Regions from separate parts of the Pseudomonas sp. 01L34 genome, predicted to be linked through region 1. Evidence: predicted binding sites of a transcription regulator. Region 1 holds the regulator's gene; each other region holds the start of a gene.
The links. Region 1 encodes sigma-54, which starts transcription at its own class of promoters, with help from an activator protein. Its sites were predicted from a motif close to ANTGGCATNNANNTTGCTNT; they were not measured.
Positions count from the first base shown of each region.

Region 1 (4,508 bases):
CCAGGCCCGTGGCGGCGAGGGTGCCGCGCGCGAATTCTGCGAATTGATCCTGCGCGCCCAGGGCCGCCTCGATGCGGCCAACGCCGCGTACCTGTGAGCCCATCATGCTGAGCAAAAAGATTCGCAACATCCTGATATTCGGTTGCATCGCGGCGCTATTCGCTGCGGTCGGCTATTGGAACATCAGCCCGGAACGCTTCCTCGACAAGCCAGTGGCGCATGTCGATGAAGCCATGATCGACTATTACGCAACCAACGCCCACAGCGTGCAGTACCTGCCGGACGGCAAACTGCAGTATGAAATGACGTCCGACAAGGTCGAACACCTGAAGGCGACGGAAGTGACGTTGCTGTCCAACCCTGACCTGAACATGTTTCGTGGCACCGAATTCCCTTGGCACGTCCAGAGCGAACGCGGCGAAGTCAACCCGGACGGCACCCAGGTCGAGCTGATCGACTCGGTACGTATCACGCGTTTCGACGAAAAAAACCGTAAAACCCTGATTACCACCACCCGTATGACAGTGTTCCCGCAGCAGCAATATGCGCAGACCGATCAACCCGTTAGAATCGACGGCGCCGGCGGTGTATCGACAGGCAACGGAATGAAAGCGTACTTGAAAGAAAGCAGGATACACCTGCTATCGAACGTAAGAGGACAGTATGAGGCTCGTTAAAACCCTCCCTATTTTGCTCAGTCTGAGCGCAGCACTGGGAAGCGTGAGCGCCTGGGCTCTGCCGACCGATCAAGCGCAGCCTATCCGCATCCAGGCCGACGACGCCCAACTGGACGACAAGAACGGTGTTGCCACCTATAAAGGTGATGTGATCATCACTCAGGGCTCGATGATCGTTAAGGGCAACACCGTGACCATCACCCGCACGCCAACAGGCGAGATCGATGTGGTGACCTCGGTGGGCAACCTCGCCTACTTCGAGCAACTGCAGACCGCTGGCGACACCAAGCCTGTTCAGGGTTGGGGCGTGACCATCCAATATCACGCCGCGCAAAACCGCGTCGTACTGATCGACAAGGCCAAAGTTGTCGACAAGGACAACAACGTCACCCAGGGCGAAAAAATCGTCTATGACACGATCAAGAAACTCGCCAGCGCCGGTCGCGCCACGGGCAGCAAGGTCACCGAGACACGTCCGCGTATCGACATGGTGATCCAGCCGAAGAAGAAAACCGACGAGAAAACCCAGTAATGGCAACTCTGAAAGCTCAGCATCTGGCCAAGAGCTACAAGAGCCGCCAGGTCGTGCGTGACGTCAGCCTGTCCATCGACAGCGGCCAGATCGTCGGCCTGCTTGGCCCCAACGGCGCCGGCAAAACCACCTGTTTTTACATGATCGTGGGTCTGGTACAGGCCGATCAGGGTCGCGTACTGATCGATGACCTGGACGTCAGCCACCAGCCGATGCACGGTCGCGCGAAGGCCGGTATCGGCTATCTTCCGCAAGAAGCGTCGATCTTCCGCAAGCTGTCGGTGACCGACAATATCATGGCCATCCTCGAGACCCGCAAGGAGCTCGACAAGGCCGGTCGCCGCAAAGAGCTGGAAAGCCTGCTGCAGGAATTTCACATCCACCACATTCGTGACAGCCTTGGCATGAGCCTGTCCGGTGGTGAACGCCGTCGGGTGGAAATCGCCCGGGCACTGGCCACCAACCCGAAATTCATCCTCCTCGACGAACCCTTCGCCGGCGTGGACCCGATCTCGGTGGGCGACATCAAGCAGATCATCCACCACCTCAAGGCCAAAGGCATTGGCGTGCTGATCACTGACCACAACGTCCGTGAAACCCTGGACATCTGCGAAACCGCCTACATCGTCAACGATGGCCAGCTGATCGCTGAAGGCGACTCCGCCACCATCCTGGCCAACGAACTGGTCAAGGAAGTGTATCTGGGCCATGAGTTCCGCCTGTAAGCGCTGAGGTGCCTGGCCAGTCGCCTTGGTGCTCATATCAATAAAAAATCAATAGTTTTTTATTGTTACAGCGCTCTAGGCAAACACTTCAGTTTCAGGCATATAATTTGCTTATGTTTGGCGCTTCGGCGCCCTGTAGTGGATGGCGCATGTGCGCCGGCGAATAAGGTGTTAAGCCCCTGCCATGAAACCATCGCTAGTCTTGAGAATGGGCCAGCAGCTGACGATGACACCGCAGCTGCAACAGGCCATCCGCCTGCTCCAATTGTCGACCCTGGACCTGCAACAGGAAATCCAGGAGGCCCTGGAGTCCAATCCGATGCTCGAACGCCAGGAAGAAGGCGACGACTTCGATAACGCAGACCCCTTGGCCGACAAAGCCGAACAGCAACCCAACACCGACATTCAGGAACCCTCCTACCAGGAAACCGCCCCGACGGTGGATAACCTTGAGGAAGGCGACTGGAACGAGCGCATTCCCAACGAATTGCCTGTCGATACCGCCTGGGAAGACGTCTACCAGACCAGCGCCAGCAGCCTGCCGAGCAACGATGACGACGAGTGGGATTTCACCACCCGTACTTCGGCCGGTGAAAGCCTGCAAAGCCATTTGCTCTGGCAACTGAACCTGGCACCGATGTCCGACACCGATCGCCTGATCGCCGTGACCCTGATCGACTGCATCAACAATCAGGGCTATCTGGACGAAACCCTCGAGGAAATCCTCGAGGCCTTCGATCCGGAACTGGACATCGAACTGGACGAAATCGAAGCCGTCCTGCACCGCATCCAGCAATTCGAGCCCGCCGGTATCGGCGCCCGCAACCTCGGTGAATGCCTGCTGCTGCAACTGCGCCAACTGCCCGCCAAGACCCCTTGGCTGACCGAGGCCAAGCGCCTGGTCACCGATTACATCGACCTGCTCGGCAGCCGCGACTACAGCCAGCTGATGCGCCGCATGAAGCTCAAGGAAGATGAACTGCGCCAGGTGATCGAACTGGTCCAGAGCCTCAACCCGCGCCCGGGGTCGCAAATCGAGTCCACCGAAGCCGAATACGTCGTTCCCGACGTGATCGTGCGCAAGGACAACGAGCGCTGGCTGGTGGAACTGAACCAGGAGTCGGTGCCGCGCCTGCGGGTCAACGCCCAATATGCCGGCTTCGTACGCCGCGCCGATACCAGCGCTGACAACACCTTCATGCGTAATCAGTTGCAGGAGGCTCGCTGGTTCATCAAGAGCCTGCAAAGCCGCAACGAAACCCTGATGAAAGTGGCCACCCAGATCGTCGAGCATCAACGCGGCTTCCTGGAGTACGGCGACGAGGCCATGAAACCGCTGGTGCTGCATGACATCGCTGAAGCGGTGGGCATGCACGAATCGACGATTTCACGGGTGACCACGCAAAAATTCATGCATACCCCACGGGGCATCTATGAACTGAAATACTTTTTTTCCAGCCACGTCAGCACCTCCGAAGGCGGTGAATGCTCGTCTACGGCGATCCGCGCGATCATCAAAAAACTGGTTGCCGCGGAAAATCAGAAAAAGCCGTTGAGTGACAGCAAGATCGCTGGTTTACTGGAGGCACAAGGCATTCAGGTGGCTCGCCGCACCGTCGCCAAGTACCGCGAATCCCTGGGAATCGCGCCTTCGAGCGAACGCAAGCGGTTGATGTAGAGCCACGCCACAGCGTTCCAGTGGTAGATCATCGGATCTACCGCTTTATGCACTGGCAACGAAGGAGAAGCTGTATGCAAGTCAACATCAGTGGACACCAACTGGAAGTGACCGAACCTCTTCGCACCTACATCGGCGAAAAACTCGAACGATTAGAGAGGCATTTCGACAAGATCACCAACGTGCAGGTCACGATGACGGTCGAGAAGCTCAAGCAGAAAATCGAAGCCACGCTGCATATTCCCGGCAATGAGGTGGTCGCTAACGCGGAACATACCGATATGTACGCAGCGATCGACGCACTGACCGACAAGCTGGATAAACAACTCAAAAAGCATAAGGAAAAGACCCAGAGCCTCCTCCAGGGCGCGACCGGTCGTTAACACTCCCAACCCATGATCCGACTTGAAAGCATCCTGACCCCCGGCCGTTCCCTGGTGAACGTGCCGGGCGGCAGTAAAAAGAAAGCCCTCGAGCAAATTGCCAACCTCATCCATCGCGAAGTGCCGGATCTGGCCATGCAGGATGTCTTCGAGAGTCTGGTCGCCCGTGAAAAACTCGGTTCCACCGGCTTTGGCAACGGTATCGCCATCCCCCACTGCCGTCTCAAGGGCTGCGGATCGCCCATCAGTGCCTTGATGCACCTGGATGCACCCATCGATTTCGACGCCATCGACGGCGCTCCGGTTGACCTGCTGTTTGTACTGCTGGTCCCCGAAGCCGCCACCGATGCGCACCTGGAGTTGCTGCGCCAGATCGCCAGCATGCTTGATCGCAAGGAAGTGCGTGAAAAACTGCGCAGCGCCCCGAGCAACGAAGCCTTGTATCAGGTTGTCCTGGACGAGCAAAACGGTCACTAATCATGCGCCTGATCATCGTCAGCGGCCGCTCCGGCT
Region 1 is NZ_JBFTSX010000005.1:24,937-29,444, reverse strand. Features, by position in the region: gene AC1DQM_RS15615 (KdsC family phosphatase) at 1-97, shown strand, start outside; gene lptC (LPS export ABC transporter periplasmic protein LptC) at 105-677, shown strand; gene lptA (lipopolysaccharide transport periplasmic protein LptA) at 664-1,209, shown strand; gene lptB (LPS export ABC transporter ATP-binding protein) at 1,209-1,934, shown strand; gene AC1DQM_RS15595 (RNA polymerase factor sigma-54) at 2,119-3,612, shown strand; gene hpf (ribosome hibernation-promoting factor, HPF/YfiA family) at 3,687-3,995, shown strand; gene ptsN (PTS IIA-like nitrogen regulatory protein PtsN) at 4,008-4,472, shown strand; gene rapZ (RNase adapter RapZ) at 4,475-4,508, shown strand, end outside.

Region 2 (4,508 bases), on a different contig from region 1:
CGCTGCGGTGTACCTGATAGACCGAGTCATCGTTCTTCGCGGGCAAGCCTCGCTCCTACCGGTGTGTGCATCAGAAGGTTCGACCTGTCATGTTCCGCGACGTAGAATGCGCGCCTTTCCCGGTCAATCGAGGCGATCGATTGGCCATCATGGGCGGGTAACCGTCCGTTGCCACCCGCATTCATCGGAGCACTTCCCATGAGCAATACCCCAACCAGCGAGTACCTGGAAACCCTCTACGAAGGCTATGGTCAGCGTTTTCGCATGGAAAAACTGCTGCACGAAGTGCGCACCGAACACCAGCACCTGGTGATCTTCGAAAACCCGCGCATGGGCCGGGTGATGGCGCTGGATGGTGTAATCCAGACCACCGAAGCCGACGAATTCATCTACCACGAAATGCTCACCCACGTGCCGATCCTCGCCCATGGCACCGCCAAGCGCGTGCTGATCATCGGTGGTGGCGACGGCGGCATGCTGCGTGAAGTGGCCAAGCACCGCAGCGTCGAGCACATCACCATGGTCGAAATCGACGGCACCGTGGTCGACATGTGCAAGGAATTCCTGCCGAACCACTCCAAGGGTGCGTTCGATGATCCACGCCTGAACCTGGTGATCGACGACGGCATGCGTTTCGTCGCCACCACCACCGAAAAGTTCGACGTGATCATTTCCGACTCCACCGACCCGATCGGTCCGGGCGAAGTGCTGTTCTCCGAAAACTTCTACCAGGCTTGCCACCGCTGCCTGAACGAAGGCGGCATTCTGGTGACCCAGAACGGCACCCCGTTCATGCAAATCGAAGAAGTCAAAACCACCGCCGGTCGTCTGCGCAGCCTGTTCCCGGACTGGCACTTCTATCAGGCGGCCGTGCCGACCTACATCGGCGGCGCAATGACCTTCGCCTGGGGCGCGACCGATACCGCTTATCGCAAATTGTCCCGCGAAACCCTGCAACAGCGCTTCGCCGGCAGCGGCATCATCACCCGCTATTACAACCCGGAAATCCACATTGGTGCCTTCGCGTTGCCGCAGTACGTGCTGCAAGCGGTGAACAAACCTAGCAACGACTGATGCTTCGTCGATAAGAAAGGCCGTCGCCGGTGTTTGAAACACGCGGGTGACGGCCTTTTTTCATGTCTTGCTTTTAGGATCCCTTGGAACGATCGGCCAATGCACGAGTCGAGATAGATGTAAGCCCATCCATGGGTTTTACCGAGGAGGCACCGATGCAAAAGTGGAAAATCACTTTCGTGGATGATCACGGTGAATCAGTCGACGAACTCTTCGAGTGCGAGGAGTGCCCGAGCAAGGAGCAAGCCGCCAAACTCGTTCGCGCCCGACGCCTGCCGGTCGCTGCCGAACTGGACCTCAATGATCTGGAGGGTCGTACCGCTGATCCGACCGTCAAAAGTCTGAAATCCCAAAACAGCATTGAAATCCTCAGTATTACTCCGATTTGATACACCTCCTGTCACATTCACCACCAGGCCTTGGCAGCGGCTCTGTCTTGAGGCTACTCTGCAACCGAGATCAGCGAGTGACTCGCTAAGGTCTGGTCTTGTCAGCTACATGCTTGTTTCCCGGCGGCAACCTCTGTTGCTGCATCGAAAGTGCAGGGAATACGGAAAGTCTATCCATCAGTCTGAGGGGGACGTTTCATGAGCACAGCCTATCAAGAAGACATCAGCAGCAGCGTGCTGCGCCGCATGAAAGAAGGCGGTTTCGATTTTTCACGATTCCATCCCATCGAGTTCTACGCCATTTTCCCGGACGAGGAGCGGGCACGCAGGGCGGCAGGTCATTTTTGTGGTGAATCCTTGAATGCCCAGATCAGCGCGCGTGACGACGGCGCGTGGTCGCTGGAACTGAGCAAAGTGATGTACGCCACCTACGACGGGATCGGCGACTTCGAGCAGGACTTCGAGGCGGTGGTCGAGCCTCTGGGTGGCATCATCGAGGGATGGGGCGTCAAACAGGAGATACGAGGGCTACTCGCATAAGCTTATGAACAGTGACACTTAGTAACGGCTGACCTTTGGGTTGGCCGTTTTTGTTTCAATCTTTTTATTTCGCCACATTTCAAACGGACAAAAAAAAGCCACCTGAACAGGCGGCTAAAGGGAAGAGCGATCAGTTTTCCAGCGAATGCACGGATTATCCGCATCTCCCTCCCGAGCAGTGAAATCAACTCTGACTATGCTGCTGATAGGCGACAGCATTGCTTCGCCATGAAGCGGGGGCGATCAGGGTGGGGCAATTACCGCACAGGATTGGTGCGGGGCGCGCAGCAACATTATCCAACTGATTGATATCAAAGCGTTTCTGCCTATGGCACGGGCCTTGCGAAGGCCTGGATGTCCGTGTGACAAGGAGTACGGCATGATCCGCACCTATTTTGATGAGATGTACGATGCCGGCGGCCAGGTCCGTCCGCATTATCGGGAGTTTGCCCGTTGGTTGGCCGAAACGCCTGACGAGCTTCTGGCACAACGGCGACGCGAGGCCGATCTGTTATTTCATCGCGCCGGGATTACCTTCACGCTCTATGGTGATAAGCAGGGGACAGAGCGCCTGATTCCCTTCGACACCATTCCCCGCAGCATCCCCGCCAGTGAATGGCGGGTCGTCGAACGCGGCTGCATTCAGCGGGTCAAGGCATTGAACATGTTCCTTGCCGACCTCTATCACGAGCAGCGCATCATCAAGGCCGGCATCATCCCGGCCGAACAAGTGCTGGCCAACGAGCAATACCAGTTGGCGATGCAAGGGCTGGATCTGCACCGCGATATCTATTCGCACATTTCCGGCGTCGACCTGGTACGCGATGGCGACGGCACGTACTACGTGCTCGAAGACAACCTGCGTACCCCCAGCGGCGTGAGCTACATGCTCGAAGACCGCAAGATGATGATGCGCTTGTTCCCCGAGTTGTTCGCGGCCCAGCGCATCGCGCCGATCGACCACTACCCGAACCTGTTGCTCGACACCCTGAAAAGCTCCAGCCCGATCGACAACCCGAGCGTGGTGGTGCTGACGCCGGGGCGTTTCAACAGTGCGTTTTTCGAGCATGCGTTCCTCGCTCGGGAAATGGGCGTTGAACTGGTGGAAGGCGCCGACCTGTTCGTGCGCGACGACAAGGTGTTCATGCGCACCACGGACGGGCCGAAAGCGGTCGACGTGATCTACCGTCGCCTCGACGATGCTTTCCTCGATCCGCTGGCGTTCAACCCCGATTCGATGCTTGGCGTTCCAGGGCTGCTGTCGTCCTACCGCTCCGGCAATGTGGTGCTGGCGAATGCCATCGGCACCGGGGTCGCGGACGACAAGTCGGTGTATCCCTTCGTCACGGACATGATTCGTTTCTACCTCGATGAAGAGCCGATCTTGAAGAACGTGCCGACGTGGCAGTGTCGTAATCCTTCTGAACTGTCCCACGTGCTGGCCAACCTTCCGGAGCTGGTGGTCAAGGAAACCCAAGGCTCCGGCGGTTACGGAATGCTGGTGGGGCCGGCGGCGACGGCGGCGGAGATCGAGTCTTTCCGCGAGCGGATCAAAGCCAAGCCCCACGCGTACATCGCGCAACCGACGTTGTCGTTGTCGACCTGTCCGACCTTTGTCGAAAACGGCATCGCACCGCGCCACATCGACCTGCGTCCGTTTGTATTGTCTGGCCGCGAAACCCGGGTTGTGCCCGGCGGTTTGACCCGTGTCGCCTTGCGTGAAGGCTCCCTGGTGGTGAACTCGTCCCAGGGCGGCGGAACCAAGGACACCTGGGTGGTCGAGGATTGAAGGAAGCTTGCCATGTTAAGTAGAACTGCCTCGGATCTGTACTGGATGTCGCGTTACCTGGAGCGGGCGGAAAACCTCGCGCGGATGCTCGACATCAGTTATTCGCTGTCGCTGATGCCCCAGGACGGTCGTGGCGACGGCTTGCACGAACTGGCCATGCCGTTGCTGATCACTGGCACCCTGGACGATTACCTGGCGCGCCACGGCGATCTGCATGCCGAACGGCTGCTGCATTTTTTCGCCCTGGACGCGGCCAACCCGGCGAGCATCTACAGCTGCCTCGGTGCCGCGCGAGCCAGCGCCCATGCGGTGCGTGGGCGAATCACCGCCGACATGTGGGAAAACATCAACGCCACCTGGCTGGAAATTCGCGGGATCGCCGAGCAGGGCTTGAGTCGCTACGGCATGAGCCGTTTCTGTGAGTGGATCAAGGAACGTTCCCACCTGTTCCGCGGCGCTTGCTACGGCACGATCATGCGTAACGACGCGTTCCGCTTCATTCGTCTGGGCACCTTTATCGAAAGGGCCGACAACACCTTGCGCCTGCTTGATGCCCGTTACGAAATGGCCGGCGATCAAGCCGAAGCCGTCAGTGACGGTACGGCCCACGCCTACTACCAATGGAGCGCCTTGTTGCGGGCCTTGTCATCGTTCGAGGCCTACACCGAAATCTACCGCGACGCCCCCGGCGCCCGGCATGTGGCCGAGCTGTTATT
Region 2 is NZ_JBFTSX010000004.1:509,999-514,506, reverse strand. Features, by position in the region: gene speE (polyamine aminopropyltransferase) at 199-1,074, shown strand; gene AC1DQM_RS14310 (hypothetical protein) at 1,230-1,463, shown strand; gene AC1DQM_RS14305 (ribonuclease E inhibitor RraB) at 1,662-2,003, shown strand; gene AC1DQM_RS14300 (circularly permuted type 2 ATP-grasp protein) at 2,383-3,792, shown strand; gene AC1DQM_RS14295 (alpha-E domain-containing protein) at 3,805-4,508, shown strand, end outside.
Region 2: AC1DQM_RS14300 (circularly permuted type 2 ATP-grasp protein) is a predicted target of sigma-54. The motif match lies at 2,331-2,350, and genes of this name have one in related genera.

Region 3 (4,508 bases), 700 kb from region 1:
AGGTCTGGAAGGGGATCAGCGCGGGCACTCGGGCAACTTGCCAGCCGGTGGTTTCACCGAGGACTTTGTTGATTTCGCCGAGTTGCGGAATGCGGTCGTGGGGCAGACCGAGTTTTTCGATACCGTCCAGGTATTCCTGGCATGCACGCCCCTCGATCACTTTCAGTTGGCGAGTGATCAGCGTATTCCACACCGCGTGTTCTTCAGCGGGGTAGTCGATAAAACCTTGCGCATCGGGCTCGCGAGCCACGTATTGCGTCTGCTTCATGCTGCTCTCCTGCTAGGGGAATCGTTCTTGTTGTGTGTACAGCTATGGACCTAGAAATACCCCAAGGTGTTCGGTGTTGCAGCAGGTGATCCGCGTCTTGCGTAGGAAAAATCCGCGCTCTTCGTAAAGTTTTCGTTACGTATTGTCTGCTGTGGCGCAAGTATTGATATTTACGGGTTTGAAATGGCCTACAGGTGTCACATAATCTTGACGAATAACTTGGTGCTCGCGCAGAAAATTCCTTGCGCCGGGCCTCGATCACCGCTGTTACGGGCCTTCATATGCGTATCAAAGTCCACTGCCAGAACCGCATCGGTATCTTGCGCGACATTCTCAACCTGTTGGTCGAGTACGGGATCAACGTCGCTCGCGGCGAGGTGGGTGGTGAGCATGGCAATGCGATCTATCTGCACTGTCCGAACCTGATCAACATTCAGTTCCAGGCGTTGCGGCCGAAGTTCGAGGCGATTGGTGGGGTATTCGGCGTCAAGCGTGTAGGGCTGATGCCCAGCGAGCGTCGGCACATGGAGCTCAATGCCTTGCTCGGCGCCCTGGAGTTTCCGGTGCTGTCGATCGACATGGGCGGTTCCATCGTCGCGGCCAACCGTGCGGCGGCGCAATTGCTCGGGGTGCGGGTGGATGAGGTGCCGGGGATTCCGCTGTCGCGGTACGCCGAAGACTTCGACCTGCCGGAACTGGTGCGCGCCAACAAGTCGCGGATCAACGGCTTGCGGGTGAAGGTCAAGGGTGACGTGTTTCTCGCCGACATCGCGCCGCTGCAATCGGAGCATGACGAAAGCGAGGCCATGGCCGGTGCGGTGTTGACGTTGCACCGGGCGGACCGGGTGGGCGAGCGCATCTATAACGTGCGCAAACAAGAGTTGCGCGGCTTCGACAGCATTTTCCAAAGCTCGAAAGTGATGGCGGCGGTGGTTCGCGAAGCGCGGCGCATGGCACCGCTGGATGCGCCGCTATTGATCGAAGGCGAAACCGGCACCGGCAAAGAGTTGTTGGCGCGGGCCTGTCACCTGGCGAGCCCGCGTGGGCAATCACCGCTGATGGCGCTCAACTGCGCCGGCCTGCCAGAGTCCATGGCCGAGACCGAATTGTTCGGCTACGGCCCCGGCGCCTTCGAAGGGGCGCGGGCCGAAGGCAAGCTCGGGCTCCTGGAGCTGACGGCGGGCGGTACGTTGTTTCTCGATGGCGTCGGCGAAATGAGCCCGCGCTTGCAGGTGAAATTACTGCGCTTTCTGCAGGACGGTTGCTTCCGTCGTGTCGGCAGCGATGAAGAGGTCTATCTGGATGTGCGGGTGATCTGCGCGACTCAGGTGGACTTGTCCGAGCTGTGTGCTCGCGGTGAATTTCGCCAGGATTTGTACCACCGCTTGAACGTGCTCTCGTTGCACATCCCGCCACTGCGCGAATGCCTCGACGGACTGGCGCCGCTGGTGGAGCACTTCCTCGATCAGGCCAGCCGACAGATCGGTTGCCCACTGCCGAAGCTGGCGCCGGCGGCGATGGAACGACTCAGTCACTATCACTGGCCGGGTAACGTGCGGCAATTGGAGAACGTGCTGTTTCAGGCGGTTTCCCTGTGCGAGGGCGGCACCGTCAAAGCCGAGCACATTCGTCTGCCGGACTACGGCGTGCGTCAGCCGCTTGGCGATTTCTCCCTCGAGGGTGGGCTGGACGAGATTGTCGGGCGCTTCGAGAAAGCGGTGTTGGAGCGCTTGTATTCCGAGTATCCGAGCAGTCGGCAACTGGGCAAGCGACTGGGGGTTTCCCATACCACCATTGCCAATAAGTTGCGCGAGTATGAGGTCGGCAAGGAGCCGGGCTAAGCGGCTTTTGTGGCGAGGGAGCTTGCTCCCGCTGGGCTGCGCAGCAGCCCAAAAAATGACAACCGAATTATTGCAGGCAGATCGCGCAGGTAGGTTTTGCGGCCGCTTCGCGCCCGAGCGGGAGCAAGCGCCCTCGCCACAGGGGAACGATCAGCGTCCAGGCTGATCCTTGCCTCTTGGCGGCATGACACCGCCGGTTTTTCGTCTTCGATACATTCCCTCAATCCCCTCTAAATCCCTCAAGTCCTTTGTTTGCCGGGCCCGGCGCCGCCAGAAAAAAGTTGGTCTGCAATTTGCTTATGGCTCAGCAGTACAGCGGTGGGCGGCAAACGTCCGGCATGCAGAGGAAAGAGTGTGGACAAGTACCTTTATGTGGCAATGACCGGCGCCAGCCAGAATGCACTGGCGCAGAAGGCTCATGCCAACAACCTGGCGAACATCTCTACCAATGGTTTTCAGAAGGACCTGGAGCAGGCCCGTTCGATGCCGGTGTTTGGTGACAGCTTTCCGGCGCGTGCGTTTGCCATGAGCGAACGTCCGGCCACCGACTTCTCCCCGGGCGCCCTGGTGGAAACAGGCCGTGACCTCGATGTCGCGGTGCAAGGCAACGGCTGGATCGCCGTGCAGAACCCCGATGGCGGTGAGAGCTACGTGCGCACCGGCAGCCTGAACGTTGATGCGCTGGGCGTGCTGCGCGCCGGCAACGGCATGCCGGTGATGGGCAATGGCGGGCCGATTGCCGTGCCGCCCGAGCAGCAGATCGAAGTCGGCGAAGACGGCACCGTCAGCATCCGTGCGATGGGCGAAGGCCCGCGTGTGATGGCTGAAGTCGACCGCATCAAACTGGTCAACCCGGACTTCAAGAACATGACCAAAGGCCTGGACGGTTCGATCCACACCAAGGACGGCAAGCCGGCGCAAGCCGATGCCGGCGTCAAGCTGGTGTCCGGATTCCTCGAGTCGAGCAACGTCAATGCCGTGGAAGAAATGACTTCGGTACTGGCGCTGGCCAAGCAGTTCGAGCTGCACATCAAGATGATGAACACCGCCAAAGACGATGACCAGGCCATGGCTCGGGTCTTGCAGATCAGCTAATTATCAGAACGTCGCGCCGTAAAACAGGCGCACGAGGAGAAACGAATGCTTCCGGCTCTATGGGTTGCCAAAACAGGTCTGTCCGCCCAGGACACCAACCTCACCACCATTTCCAACAACCTGGCGAACGTATCGACCACGGGTTTCAAACGTGACCGCGCCGAATTCCAGGACTTGCTGTATCAGATCAAGCGCCAGCCAGGCGCCCAGTCGACCCAGGACAGCGAACTGCCGTCGGGTCTGCAAGTGGGTACCGGTGTGCGCATCGTCGGCACCCAGAAAAACTTCACCGCCGGCAGCCTGCAAACCACCGAGCAGCCATTGGACATGGCCATCGACGGCCGCGGTTTCTTCCAGATCCTGCAGCCCGATGGCACCACGTCCTACACCCGTGACGGTACCTTCCACCTGGATTCCAACGGCCAGATCGTCAACGCCAGCGGCTTCGCCCTGGAGCCGGCCATTGTCATTCCGAACAATGCCCAGACGTTCACCGTTGGCCGTGACGGCACCGTGTCCATCACTGTTGCCGGCAGCCCGGCCGCCCAGGTGATCGGCAACCTGCAAACCGCCGACTTCATCAACCCGGCCGGTCTGCAAGCGGTGGGTAACAACCTGTTCCTGGAAACCGCTGCCAGTGGCGCGCCGCAAGTCGGCACCCCGGGCCTGGCCGGTTTCGGCACCACGCTGCAGAACACCCTGGAAACGTCCAACGTCAGCACCGTTGAAGAAATGGTCAACATGATCACCACTCAGCGCGCCTACGAGATGAACTCCAAAGTGATCTCCACCGCCGACCAGATGCTCTCGTTCGTAACGCAGAATCTGTAATCAAGTCTATGAGGCGGCCATGAGGTCGCCTGCAACACCGTGAGGTAGGGTCATGAATCGCTTTGTATCTGTTCTGGCACTGAGTGGGGTCGCCGCGCTGGCGGGGTGCGTCGGTCCGACGCCAAAGCCCAATGACCCTTACTACGCCCCGGTGTTGCCGCGCACGCCGTTGCCGGCTGCCGCCAATAACGGCTCGATCTACCAGGCCGGTTTCGAACAGAACCTGTACAGCGACCGCAAGGCATTCCGGGTCGGTGACATCATCACCATCACCCTGAACGAGCGCACCCAGGCGAGCAAGAACGCCAATTCCCAGGTCGGCAAGACCAGTAAGACCAGCATTGGTCTTTCCTCATTGTTCGGCACTAAGCCCAGCGTAAATAACCCGCTCGACAGCGGCGACCTGAGTCTGGATGCCAGCTACAGCGGCGACCGCGCGACCAAGGGTGACAGCAAGGCCGGGCAGGGCAACA
Region 3 is NZ_JBFTSX010000005.1:722,701-727,208, forward strand. Features, by position in the region: gene phhA (phenylalanine 4-monooxygenase) at 1-268, opposite strand, end outside; gene AC1DQM_RS18975 (sigma-54-dependent phenylalanine hydroxylase transcriptional regulator PhhR) at 550-2,109, shown strand; gene AC1DQM_RS18980 (flagellar basal body rod protein FlgF) at 2,464-3,204, shown strand; gene flgG (flagellar basal-body rod protein FlgG) at 3,250-4,035, shown strand; gene flgH (flagellar basal body L-ring protein FlgH) at 4,088-4,508, shown strand, end outside.
Region 3: AC1DQM_RS18980 (flagellar basal body rod protein FlgF) is a predicted target of sigma-54. The motif match lies at 2,390-2,409, and genes of this name have one in related genera.